3 regions of the Lentihominibacter sp. genome follow, and region 3 is predicted to be linked to each of the others. Evidence: riboswitches for the same ligand, from Rfam matches in the RefSeq annotation. Region 3 holds a riboswitch; each other region holds the start of a gene.
The links. A riboswitch is a leader RNA that binds a small molecule or an ion and turns the genes downstream of it on or off. The one in region 3 is predicted to bind FMN.
Positions count from the first base shown of each region.

Region 1: linked by a shared signal. The riboswitch ahead of ACLR96_RS04085 (ECF transporter S component) and the one ahead of ACLR96_RS09125 (MATE family efflux transporter) in region 3 are both predicted to bind FMN.
Region 2: linked by a shared signal. The riboswitch ahead of ribD (bifunctional diaminohydroxyphosphoribosylaminopyrimidine deaminase/5-amino-6-(5-phosphoribosylamino)uracil reductase RibD) and the one ahead of ACLR96_RS09125 (MATE family efflux transporter) in region 3 are both predicted to bind FMN.

Region 1 covers NZ_JBKTXS010000009.1:64,911-69,180, forward strand. Annotated here, with positions in the region: gene ACLR96_RS04075 (methylglyoxal synthase) at 1-274, shown strand, start outside; gene ACLR96_RS04080 (PHP-associated domain-containing protein) at 309-1,163, opposite strand; FMN riboswitch at 1,346-1,481, shown strand; gene ACLR96_RS04085 (ECF transporter S component) at 1,639-2,229, shown strand; gene ACLR96_RS04090 (HD domain-containing protein) at 2,367-3,035, opposite strand; gene tsaE (tRNA (adenosine(37)-N6)-threonylcarbamoyltransferase complex ATPase subunit type 1 TsaE) at 3,347-3,772, shown strand; gene tsaB (tRNA (adenosine(37)-N6)-threonylcarbamoyltransferase complex dimerization subunit type 1 TsaB) at 3,760-4,270, shown strand, end outside.
Region 2 covers NZ_JBKTXS010000001.1:74,361-78,630, forward strand. Annotated here, with positions in the region: gene ACLR96_RS00385 (bifunctional 3,4-dihydroxy-2-butanone-4-phosphate synthase/GTP cyclohydrolase II) at 1-271, opposite strand, end outside; gene ribE (riboflavin synthase) at 293-946, opposite strand; gene ribD (bifunctional diaminohydroxyphosphoribosylaminopyrimidine deaminase/5-amino-6-(5-phosphoribosylamino)uracil reductase RibD) at 931-2,034, opposite strand; FMN riboswitch at 2,283-2,427, opposite strand; gene ACLR96_RS00400 (hypothetical protein) at 2,509-3,666, opposite strand; gene ACLR96_RS00405 (ATP-dependent Clp protease proteolytic subunit) at 3,750-4,270, opposite strand, start outside.
Region 3 covers NZ_JBKTXS010000039.1:10,914-15,183, reverse strand. Annotated here, with positions in the region: partial or broken gene rpsL (30S ribosomal protein S12) at 1-94, opposite strand, end outside; gene ACLR96_RS09125 (MATE family efflux transporter) at 254-1,633, opposite strand; FMN riboswitch at 1,696-1,806, opposite strand; gene ACLR96_RS09120 (hotdog fold domain-containing protein) at 1,998-2,459, opposite strand; gene ACLR96_RS09115 (aldehyde dehydrogenase family protein) at 2,609-3,961, opposite strand; gene rpoC (DNA-directed RNA polymerase subunit beta') at 4,224-4,270, opposite strand, start outside.

The DNA.
Region 1 (4,270 bases), on a different contig from region 3:
TCAGCAGATCGGAGCCAAAGTAGCGGAAGGCAAGATAGATATGTTGATTTTTTTCTGGGATCCATTGGAAGCTTTGCCTCATGATCCTGATGTGCGGGCTCTTTTAAGGATTGCAGTGGTCTATGATATACCGGTGGCAACTAACAGAGCCACAGCTGATTTCATAATGACATCTTTCTATATAGATGATGAATATGAACGGGATGTTCAGGATTTTACTCCTGTGATAGAGAAGGAGTGCAGTACTGAAAAAATAATAATATCAGAAAGATAAAATTGTCCAAATGAGAATCGCATTAAATGCGATTTCACCCGGACAATTTTTTTTGTTTTGATTCTCTGGATTTTTGTTCTCTGCGGGTACGCCGTTCTTTGTAAATAAAAGGACGGACTATGGGACGGAGAAGCTTCCTGTGTCTTATTTTTCGGTAAGGACATATGAGTTTTCCGATTCCTCTGTTGTAAAGTTTGAAACTTAGTATACCTATCCAGTGCTCTTTTCTTTTTGCTTTTTTTGTTTCCTCACGTTCAGTTCCATGGGCTTCTATTTTTACTCCGTTTTTTACTGCTGCTATAAGATCATTATTACAGTAGATATTTTCGGATATATCTGTGCAGGCCATTCCTATATATTCGCTGACATGAGAGTCTGAACCGGCAAACGTGGGAAGTCCGCATTCTTTTGCGAGAAGAGCGGCTTTACTGTTTGACGAGCGAGATTCACATGTATTAAATGCCTCTATGAAATCAAACCTTTTTAGAAGACGCATATCCATTTTTTTAAAGCCCATCGCGCTGGAACTCGCCACTCCGAAAGGATGAGCAGGTCCGAGAATGCCTCCGAAAATATGAACAATCTTTATCAGTTTGCTGCATCTCATTCCGCGTATCTTCATGATGGGAAGATAAAGATCATCAGGCATGATAACGAGGATATGACCGGCGTCTTTAGTGTCATATTCTACGCCTCTGATTACGCAGAAGTCTTTGTATCGGGGATCATTTTTTATTTTGTCCCAGGCTCTGCAGCCTTTGTAGCTGTTATGATCTGAGATCATAAAACCGTTAAAGCCAAGTGCCATGAATTTGTGAACAAATTCTTTTACAGAAACCTTGGAATCCAGTGAACCTTCTTTTGTATGACAATGTAAATCAAATTTCAATGTTTTCGCCTCGGTTCTTATATTAATAATATAGATTTTAAGATAAATCTAACTATACTCTAATAGTATTCCCAAATTAAAATAAATTCAATGAAAAATAAGTGAAAAAAATATTTCCATAAAAACACTTTTAGAAATATCTTGACAGTTATATGTTCCGGAATCTATAATATTACTGTAAAAATCTGTTTCAGGGCGAGGTGAAAGTCCTCACCGGCGGTGATTGATCCGATGATCATAAGTCCGCGAACCTATCTATAGGCCGAACAGGTGTGAATCCTGTACCGACGGTTAAAGTCCGGATGAAAGAAACGAAGATACTTATGTTGTATTTTTGATACGAGTATTTTTAGTCTTGGAATAAATTTTCCGAGGCTTTTTTTATGCAGCGGAAGCGATCAGGACATGGATGAGGCGCTGCATATGAAACCTGACAGATGACAATAATTATTATTTTAATCGAGGAGGGTTCAATATGACTCAAAAAACTGCTGATAAGAATACGCTCAATAAGCCGCGGATGAGCAGCAGAGAAAAAACTGTAAGACTGGCAAAGATGGGAATGCTGGTGGCGGTATCTATCGTACTTGTGTATTTTATACACTTTCCGATATTTCCTGCTGTGGCATTCTTAGAATATGATCCGGCTGATATTCCTATTCTTATAGGGACATTTGCTTTTGGTCCTCTGGCAGGGGTGATCCTGACAGTAGTAACATCAGTGGTGCAAGGGGTGACTGTGAGTGCAGCCAGCGGGCTTTATGGCATAATTATGCATATTATTGCTACAAGCGTACTTGTATTGGTGGCAGGTATCATATACAAGTATAATAAGACAAGAAAAGGAGCTGTTATAGCTTTATTGTGCGGTGTTGCAGCCATGACAGCAGTTATGATAGGCGCAAATATGATAATAACACCGATTTTCATGGGAGTTCCCCGCGATGTAGTCTGGGATCTCATGCCGTTTATTGCAGGCTTTAATGCCATAAAGGCAGGAATAAACGCAGTTGTAACATTTATTCTTTATAAGAGGATATCCGGATTTTTGCATAAGACATCTTGATCGTCCTTCAAACGTACCATTTATTTGCTTATGATAAAAGAGGCTTCGTTTCGGTTGAAGCCTCTTTTTGACAGCCTTAATAATGAAGCTTTATTTTTGCTGAATATTTTTCAGTTTTTTCATATTGATTGATGGCTTTAGCAGAGCTTGCTTCCGTTGGCGAGCAGTTTGAATTTGTATCCTAAGACTTCGGCAGCTCTTTTGCACATGATCATTCTTTCAAGGAATATCTCAAAATAATCCATGAGACTGCAGATGTCGTCGTCCAGTTCAAGATTCATCTGAATAATTTTCTTTTCTTGATTAATATCGAGCTTAGATGACAGGGCTGCGTAATTGACCCGGTCATGTATATCAAAATTAGCTTTGGTTTTATTATTAACTCGATTTCTTCTTACGTCAGTTTTATCGGCCAGTATCAACGCTGCAGAAACAGGATCTATGGCGTTTCCGGAACTCTCATCATGGTGTCCGATGGCAGAAGTTACTGTCATTATATCTTCAAGCGGCATTTTGAGTTCTTTGAGTATCTGGTATGCCAAAATTGCTCCGCTGTGTGCATGGTCGTTCCTATTAATGCTATTTCCTATATCATGCATATATCCTGCTATTCTTCCGAGCTCTATATCATGATTGCTGTAGCCCAGAGATTTTAGTATCCAACCTGATCTGGCGGCAACTTTAGCGGCATGTTTTGATGAATGATCTGTGAAACCCATTACCTTTAAGACATTGTTGCCCTGCTCCAAAAGCATGTTTATTTCTTTATTTTTTCGTATAGTTTTATAATTTATTTTTTCTTCCATAATAACCCTTATTCACCAACCTTAAGTAAGTATTTAAAATCCGTATATACGGACAGCCTTTGAATTTTTATGTATAATATTGTAATATGTAAAAGAAAAGTTAACCATCATATTATTGTAAATTCTTTGTGAAAATATATTTATTTAAGCAATGTATAGCCTCAAATTATGTACGCTATATAAAAATTAATGTTATTTTATCTACCGTTGCCGGCAGATAAATTTTAATTCGGCAAAACCGGAAAGGATAGGACTTTTTTATTTTCGGGAATCTTTATATCAGTACATTTCTGTGGTATACTACATAAGTTATGGAACAGAAAAAAATATTTATAAAAAATGAAAAAGATTCTATGGAATTCGGAAAGCTTCTGAGCAGGAAACTAACAGCCGGCAGTGTCATAGCGCTTACAGGGGATCTGGGTACAGGCAAGACGACGCTTACTAAAGCTGTCGCTGAAGGTCTGGGAATAAAAGAAACGATAACAAGTCCCACGTTCAATATAGTAAAACAGTATGACAGCGGACGCCTTCCGTTGTACCACTTTGATGTTTACAGAATAGGGGACATAGAAGAGATGTATGAGCTTGGATATGAGGAATATTTTTTTGGAAGAGGTGTCTGCATAATAGAATGGGCTGAGCTTATAGAGGATATTATTCCTGATAATGCGGTAAAGATACAGATCCTATATGGCAAGAAAGAAGGAGAACGTATATATATATGTACATTTTAGGAATAGAAACCACAGGAGTTTTTGCTTCGGTGGCATTGATGAAAAATAGAGAAATTGTCGGATATGTCAAAGGATCAGACAGGTTTTCACATTTGCAGAATCTTATGCCGCAGATAGAAACTGTGCTTGAAGAAGGCGGGATAACACTTAAGGATATAGAGGCTATTGCAGTTTCATGCGGACCGGGATCATTTACAGGGATAAGAATAGGTGTCTCCTCGGCAAGAGCATTGTCTCAGATGACGAGAATTCCTTGCGTTCCGGTACCCAGTCTTGCAGCTTTGGCCATGAACGCAGCGTTTATTGATAATAAGGATATTTTGATATGTCCTATGATGGACGCCAGAAGAAATCAGATATATGCAGGAGGGTATTTTTTTGAAAACGGCTTCCCTGTAGAGAAGATAAAAGCAGGGGCATATATGCTTGATGAATTTTTGTCGAAGACAGAAAGATATAATCGAATATTGGCGTTAGGCGATGCCATTGATGTTTACG
Region 2 (4,270 bases), on a different contig from region 3:
CTATGGAAACAGTAAATGCAGTTTCATGATTATCAGTATTCTCACTTACCATCTGAGGAATCTGAAGCCTGTGACAAAACTCTTCACTCATAGGCATACATATAAGACCTTTTGCAACACTTGCCATAAAATTAACATTCTCTGTAGTAGCAAACTGAGCTGCGCATACCATATCCCCCTCATTTTCTCTGTCCTCATCATCTGTAACAAGTATTATCTTTCCTTTTCTCAGCTCATCAAGTGCCTCTTGTATCGTATTGAATTTCTCCATAATAACTTTCTCCTTTTCTTTCTAAAACCCATTTTCCATCAAAAATTTTTCTGTAATTTCCCTGTCTGCCTTCATATTAAGTGCAGTATTATTAAACATCATTTTTTCCACATATTTTCCTATAGTATCATTTTCGAGATTCACTTTATCCCCTTCTTTTTTTACAGAAAATATGGTATTTTCCACTGTATGAGGTATCACCGAAACAATGAAGCTTTGTCTTTCGCACCGCACTACAGTCAGACTCGCTCCATCTATCGCCACAGATCCTTTCTCAACTATATATCTCATGATTTTTTCCGAAGTCTGTATTGTATACCAAATTGCATTATCATCAAGAGAAATGTCTGTTATTATTCCTGTCCCATCTATATGTCCCGATACTATATGTCCTCCAAACCTTCCTCCGGCTTTAATCGCTCGCTCAAGATTGACGAAACTTCCCGTTTCCAAATCTCCCATAGAGGATCTTTCGATAGTCTCATGCATAACATCCGCCTCAAATTGGCTGTCCGTCAGATCAGTGACTGTAAGGCAAACACCATTTACAGCGATACTGTCCCCCGGTGCCGTATCTTCCAGTATTTTATCGGCAGCAACAGTAAAAACCGCTGACGCTGGCCCCTTTTTTATCTCTTTTATTTTCCCTATCTCCTCTACTATTCCTGTAAACACTTTTTCATGACCTCGCTTTCCAACAGTATATCGTCATTAAAAAACGTTATTTTAGGCGGCGATGCCATAAAAGCCGCCGCCGGCATACTGACTCCTTTGCCGCCTATAGGAGACGGAGCTCTTCCTCCGCCAAATAATTTTGGAGATATATATACCTGTATCTTATTAACTATATCTGCTTCAAGCGCCGCCCAGTTAATAGTGGCTCCTCCCTCCAGCAAAACACTGTCTATATTTATTTCGCCAAGTTTTCTCATAAGTTTTTTAAGATCTATATGCCCGTTCTTTACAGGAATATGAAATATTTCACATCCTGCCTGCTGTATTTTCCGGTATTGTCTTACATCATTGGAAGCTGTAGCTATGATAGTTCTGATTTCTCGGGAAGTTTTTACTATCTGCGAATCTTCAGGAATCCTGAGGTCTGTATCGCATACTATCCTTATGGGATTTCTTCCTCCGGCAATCCTGCAAGTTAAAAGAGGATCATCTTTAAGAACAGTGCCTATTCCCACCATGACAGCACTATACCGGTTTCTGTCACGATGTACCTGTTTTCTCGCTTCTTTACCTGTTACCCACCTTGATTCTCCTGTGCGTACAGCGATCTTTCCATCCATAGTCATAGCATATTTCATTACCACATATGGAAATCCTGTACTTATAAAATTAAAAAACACATAATTCACAGAGTCACATTCCTCTCTCAAAAAATTTTCCGTCACCTTTATTCCATGTTCCTTCAACATTTGTATACCTTTTCCTGAAACAAGAGGATTAGGATCATAAGACCCTACTATCACATGTTTTATCCCTGCCTGTATTATAGCCTCTGTACATGGCGGCTGCTTTCCCTGATGACAGCATGGCTCAAGAGTTACATACATATCTGCGCCCTCCGGGCATTCACAGCATGAAGAAATAGCTTCCCGTTCTGCATGAAAGCCTCCATATTCCATATGATATCCCTTACCTATCACTTTGCTGTTTTTTACTATCACAGCTCCTACCAGAGGATTGGGGTTTACCTTTCCGCAGCCTTTTTCCGCTAAATTCAGCGCCAGACGCATATATTTTTCATCCTTCATCTTAAATCCTTTCAAAATAAAAACTAATTTTATCATTTCTTTTCAGCATCAGATTTTTCAACGTTCAGCCAATCTCATAAAGCAATATTCACCTCATAAAAAATACCCTGAACATTTTTCAGGGTATTACAAAAAATATAGCCAAATCACTGTTCATGCCATATTTAACAACCAAAATATAAAAAACTCTGAAACAAAAATAGTTTCAGAGCCAATGGTTACACAAATATACGCATAAACTGCGTTTATCATATCTTCTCCCATCCAGACTATACTGTCGGTTTTGGAATCTCACCAAATCCTGATTCAGACAAAATATCTGCTGAATCCTGTGCTTTCACACTCGCGGACTTTACCGCCGATCGGGAATTTCACCCTGCCCTGAAGATAATATTCAATTATGTATAATATATTAGTCCTGTAAAGCATATCTGTCAAGAATTATTTAAAAAAATATTCTATCTGATACATACATCACCTTTCAGGTTCTGTAAGTTTTTCTACAAGTCTTTTAATACTGTTTCCGAATTTTCCGTCCAGAAATATGCGCATGATCTCCCCTTCCTGTAAAAATGTACTGCTTCGATTTATGCATATGTCTGCATCTATCATGCAATTCTTTTCCCCGGAAATTTTATCTGTATTCGAAATCTCAGTTTTCAGATTTTCTACCTTTATTATTTTATCTATGACCTCTTCTCCACAGCGATATATGAGATGCTGCAGATATTGATTTTCTCTTGCGCCATTTCCCTGTCCTTTAGATACGAGACATATCCTTTCGCACATTTCCATACATGTTATATCAGTTTCAGACAGATTATCGCCCATATCTATTATAATAAAATCATATCGTCCGATATCTATGAGTGATGCCATAAAGACATTAAGCTCCTCATCCGTAATATCTCTTAAAGGATTCCTTCCAGCTGTAGGAGCAAAGGCCTCCACTCCGAAATCATCATGTACAAGATAACCTTCTACAACAGGGTACTCATTATCCCCGATGCCGTCTGATTTTATTACAGAAGACGAATTCTTAAAAAGATGATATAGATATACGCCCACTCCTTTTACTCCGATAGGACTTTCTATAAATTCACCTGTTGATTCTATTTCCTCAAAAGAAAGATACAAAACACGACTACCTCTGAAACGGCACAATTCCTGAGCTGCCGCCATTGCGGTTACAGTGCATCCTGAACCTCCCATCCATGAGGAGAAAACAAGTATACGTACTTTCTGACGCTGTATGTTAACCATACGCCGTCCTATCAAAAAACTGTATATCTCAAACAAAGACGCCGCTATGCACTGAGCCTGACTGTATTTGTAAATACAGAATTTTCCTTCATTAAAATCTTTTACAGACATAACCGGTTTCTCAGACAAAAGTATAATTCTGCCTCCGTAAGATGATTCTGCTTCTGCTCCATCCCATAATATCAAATCTACAGATTCAAGGAAAGATACTTCATCCTTCTCATTACCGTATTCCCTCATCTTTGAGAAAAACTCACTCTTTCCTATCATCTGTATTATCATACCTACACATAGGTGAATCAAAGCTTTGCTCAGTGCCCTGCCATACGCTTTGTCATCTGTGACAATCATCAATGAAATATTTTCCATAATTCTCCTTTCAAATTAATGCATTATATGGAAATTAATTCCTTTTAATATAATACATCTTATGGAAAATATTGTCAATAATTTTATTTTTCTTCTATTCTTTTTCTCAGCTCTGCTATCGCCTGAGACACTCCTCCGATTTGATCGATTATACCAGTTTCCACAGCTTCTTTTCCGAAAAGTACAGTTCCCACATCATTAGACATATTGTCATTGCTGTTCATAAGCCATATTATTTCATCACGTTTGGCTTTTGAATGTTCCTCTATAAAATTGATCACACGTTCTTGCGTTTTTCTCATATAATCAAAAGTAGTCTCTGATGTGATCACTATTCCGGTAGTTCTGATAGGATGCAGCGTCATGGTGGCAGTTTTGGCTATAAATGAATAATCCGTAGCTGTTGCAAGCGGTATGCCTATGCTGTGTCCGCCTCCCAGAACAAGAGATACAGTCGGTTTTGATAAAGTAGATATCATTTCTGCAAGGGCAAGCCCCGCTTCAACATCACCTCCTACAGTATTCAAAACAACCAAAAGACCTTTAAGCTTAGGATTTTCCTCTACAGCTATAAGCTGGGGTATTAGATGTTCATATTTTGTAG
Region 3 (4,270 bases):
TTATAGAGTTCATACCCTTATTCAGAGCCGGAGCAGTTGACTTCTTCTCGCTGCTGGTTCTGCCTTGACGTACTAATTGGTTAATTGTAGGCATCCTTTTTCTCCTTTCTTGATATAATAAAAATACGTTAGCTTTGAACAATAAAGCCCAAAGCTAACATTTATTTTACCACGGTATTTATCATTATGTCAACATCAATTAAAAACTGATTTCTAAGACAAATATGAATATATTATCAGAAAGTTCTACGCTCTATTGTATCCACTGTTTCTTCTTCCATCCTCTAAACTCTCCCACAACTAAAGATATCGCCAGAATAAACACCAGTATATCTGCTATGGGTGCAGCAGCAAGAGCGCCGTCAAGACCAAACTTACTTGATAGTATTATTGAAAGAGGAATGAGAAAGATCGCCTGTCTGGACAATGGAATAAGCAGGGATTTTGCAGGCTTTCCAATTCCCTGAAAAAATGATGCTGTGACCATATGAACGCCATACACAAAGAACGCCATCATAAATATTCTAAAAATATGCTGCGAGCAATCAGCATACATAGAATCTCCGGATACAAACAGCATTCCTATTTGTCTTCCCAAAAGTTGATATACAGCGAACCAAACGAGAGAAACTACCACTGCTATGGTAGCAGCCGTTTTGTAAGTCTGTCTGACTCTTCCATAATTCTTAGCGCCAAAATTAAAACCGTTTATAGGCTGTGTAGCAGAAGAAACTCCTACGAACATAGCATGCGCTATCTGATAGACCTTCATCATCATGCCATAGACTGACAAAGCCATATCACTTCCATATACACTCACGGCACCATAAATGGTCATAAGATTATTCATTGTTATCTGCACTACCGCAGTCATAATTTGAGTCAGAAGACTCGGAAATCCTAAAGCTAATATTCTTCCGGTTATATTTACGGAAAGTTTCAGATGAGCTTTACATATACGAACTGTTTTAAGTTTTCTGAGATACAACAGACAAAGTATTCCTGCTGCTGCCTGGCCTATAACAGTAGCTACACCTGCTCCAAAAACCCCCATCTTAAATCCGAAAATGAAAACCGGGTCAAGAACAAGGTTTATCACAGTACCTATTATCATACATTTCATCGTATACTTAGGGTTGCCGTCTGCACGTATAATAGCAGTCAAAGCCGCACTTATCATAAGAAACGGGAGTCCCCACGCAATAGTTTTAGTATAGACCAACGAATCAGCAAAAGCATTATCTGTAGATCCAAATAGTTTTACTATCTGGGGAGCAAAAATTAAAGAAAGCAGCAAAATCAAAATTCCGGATCCTATCAACAAAGTTACAGCATTGCTGACAGTACGGTTAGCATCCTCATATTCTTTTCTTCCCAGACAAAGACTTATATTAGCCGCACAGCCATCTCCAATAAGCAATGCAATTGACATAGCAATAATAGTTAACGGAAATGCTACATTTGTGGCTGCCATTCCCGTTACTCCCACTCCCTGTCCTACAAAAATCTGGTCAACTATATTATACAGATAATTGACCATCAAAGTTAAAGCTGTAGGAATAGAATACTTAACGATAAGTTTTTTTATTGGTTCTGTTCCAAGAGGGTTCTGGGTAATTTCTTGGTTATTCATAAAAATCTCTCCTTTATTTTAGGCAAAGAAAAAAGAACAAAGCATTCAGAAAATCAACTGAAAGCCTTCTTCTCCCATCCAGACTGTCTGTTGGCTTCGGAATCAAACCGAATTAGCTTATTGCTCGCGGGCTGTACCGCCAGTAGAGTAAAAACTCATTTCCGAAGAAAGGTTCTTTTATACGGATATATAAAGGATATCACAAGGTTTGCACTCCGTCAACATTCACTGTGTTTCAAAAACAAAATCGACTCTTTCATAACCTACAACAATACTTCCGATATGAAAAAACGGACAGAATAAATCTGTCCGTTTTATAACAAAGTAATGAATAATCTAATTCATAAGATTATTTAATTCTTTCTTATTTCTCGCCTGGGTGCTTTCTGTCTTTGAATGAAGACTCAGTAGCGCCTCTCTGGTCTTTCTTAGCGATGAATAAGCTTCCTGTTGCCTTACCGCAAAGTACTGGTGGCTCACAAGCTGTAGCAGCTGTTTCAGGAGTAGCTACGTTTGACAAATCTGCATCTGTTCTGTCTAACTGAGTAGCAACCTTCCAAGCTTCGAACTGGCAAGTGTATGACTGATTACCAACCTTTTCGATCCAGCCATGATATTCCATGAAGTCTCCAACATATACTGGAGCTAAGAATTCGATTTCTTTGTATCCTAAGAATAAGCTGATATCTCCATCAACATATACCATCAGTTCAGTACCAACGTCTCCCCACTGGTCAACGATTCTAGCACCATTTACTAATCCGCCTACATAATGTGCATCTTTTGCACTCATCATAAGATGATGAACTACTTTCTTACCAACCATAATTTTCCTCCTCTTTCTGCTATGCAGAATAATATTAAATGAGTAATTGTTTTTTCTATAAAGCAGTTTTGTCCATATCTTTTGGGACAAAACTGGTTTATGTCCCAAAATTTTTAATGCCTTTTCCGATTAATTTCAAACTGGCTTTATTAGTCAGCAAAAATCTTTGCAGGATCAAGCGGTTCTACGTCTAACTTCTTAACGATCTTAGAAACGTTTACCATGTGTATGTAGTCAACGTTACCAGCTAAGATATTGTTACCCCATGTACCGCAACCTTCTGATACTGCAGGTGACAGTGCGTTAGTTTCAGGTCCCCAAGCATCCGGTGTAGGCTGGTTAACCAGTACACGAGCTACAGGAATCTTTTCACCGAAGTAAAGAATATGATCTTCATCATTTGAGAAGATACCAGCTGTATGTCCAGTACCGCCATCTTCTTCCATGTTTCTGATAGCCATGTCAACAGCTTCTTCAAACTTGTCGTAGCTCTTTAATACTACTACAGGTCCCATGATTTCCTTGCCGAGGATATCATCTTTACCAACGCCTTCTATCTTAAGACCTATAACCTTAGTTCCTTCTGGAAGAGTAAATCCAGCAGCTTCTGCGATTACGTCAGTATCCTTACCAACTAAACCTGAGTTGATCTTTCCATCCTGGAATAAAGCTTCACGGAACTTAGCAACATCATCAGCGCTTTCAAATACAACAGCACCGGCATTCTTAAGTTCTGCAAAGAAATCAGCTTCCAATTCCTGTGGGTAAAGGAGTAAGTTGTCTCCGTCGCAAAGGATTCCGTTATCGCTTGCTACAGCAACAATTGTCTGCTCAGCAGCATCCTTAAGGTCATATCCTCTGTCTACGATTACAGGAGGGTTTCCTGGTCCTACACCGTAAGCAGGAGTTCCGCTTGAGTAAGCAGCCTTAGTGAGGCCGGAACCACCAGTTGCGAGTACGAGGTCGCATTTTTCCATTAATTCCTGTGACTTTTCGATAGTAACATCGTTAACAATCTGAATAAGGTCTTCAGGAGCACCGTTCTTAGCTAATGCTTCACGAATTAAGTTAACTGTAGTAGTTGAAGTCTTTTCTGCACGTGGAGCAGGTGAAATGATAACTGCATTCTTACCCTTTAAAGCGTGCATGAAGTTTCCTAAAGGTGTAACTGTAGGGTTAGTTGCCGGAGTGATAGCACCGATAACACCGATTGGATGAGCAGCTTCAATAAGACCGATTGAAGGATCTTCATTGATGATGCCAACAGACTTCTTATCCTTGAGATAATCCCAGAAAGCAGCAGCTGTTCCAGTGTTCTTGCCAATCTTGTCTTCATAGCTTCCAAGTCTTGTTTCCTCAACAGCCATCTTTGCTAAAGGTTCTGCATTCTCGTAAATGATCTTTGCACTCTCATAAACAAGCTTATCCACCTGTTCCTGAGTATAATCTTTGATCTGTTCAAACGCTGCACGCGCTTTGTCAATTTGGTTTTGAATAGTCATACTTATCAATCTCCTTTTTAATTTTACTATTCTCGAAATTACTAAAAATCAAACTATTTACTTTTTTGATCTTTAAATTATCTCAATTTGATTATATTTTAGCATTCTGTCTACTTACTGTCAAGGCACATTATCAGTACACATTTAACTTTTTGTACAAAACAAAAACCTCTGAAAATTGAAAATGCTCTTTCAGAGGTCTGTTTTTGCTCACTATTTAGTTTAATATTTAACGAAAAATGACAAGCTCAGAAACTAATACTTATTCCCATTCAGCGCTTTCTGATGTCTCAGAGATTCCCGAAGCAG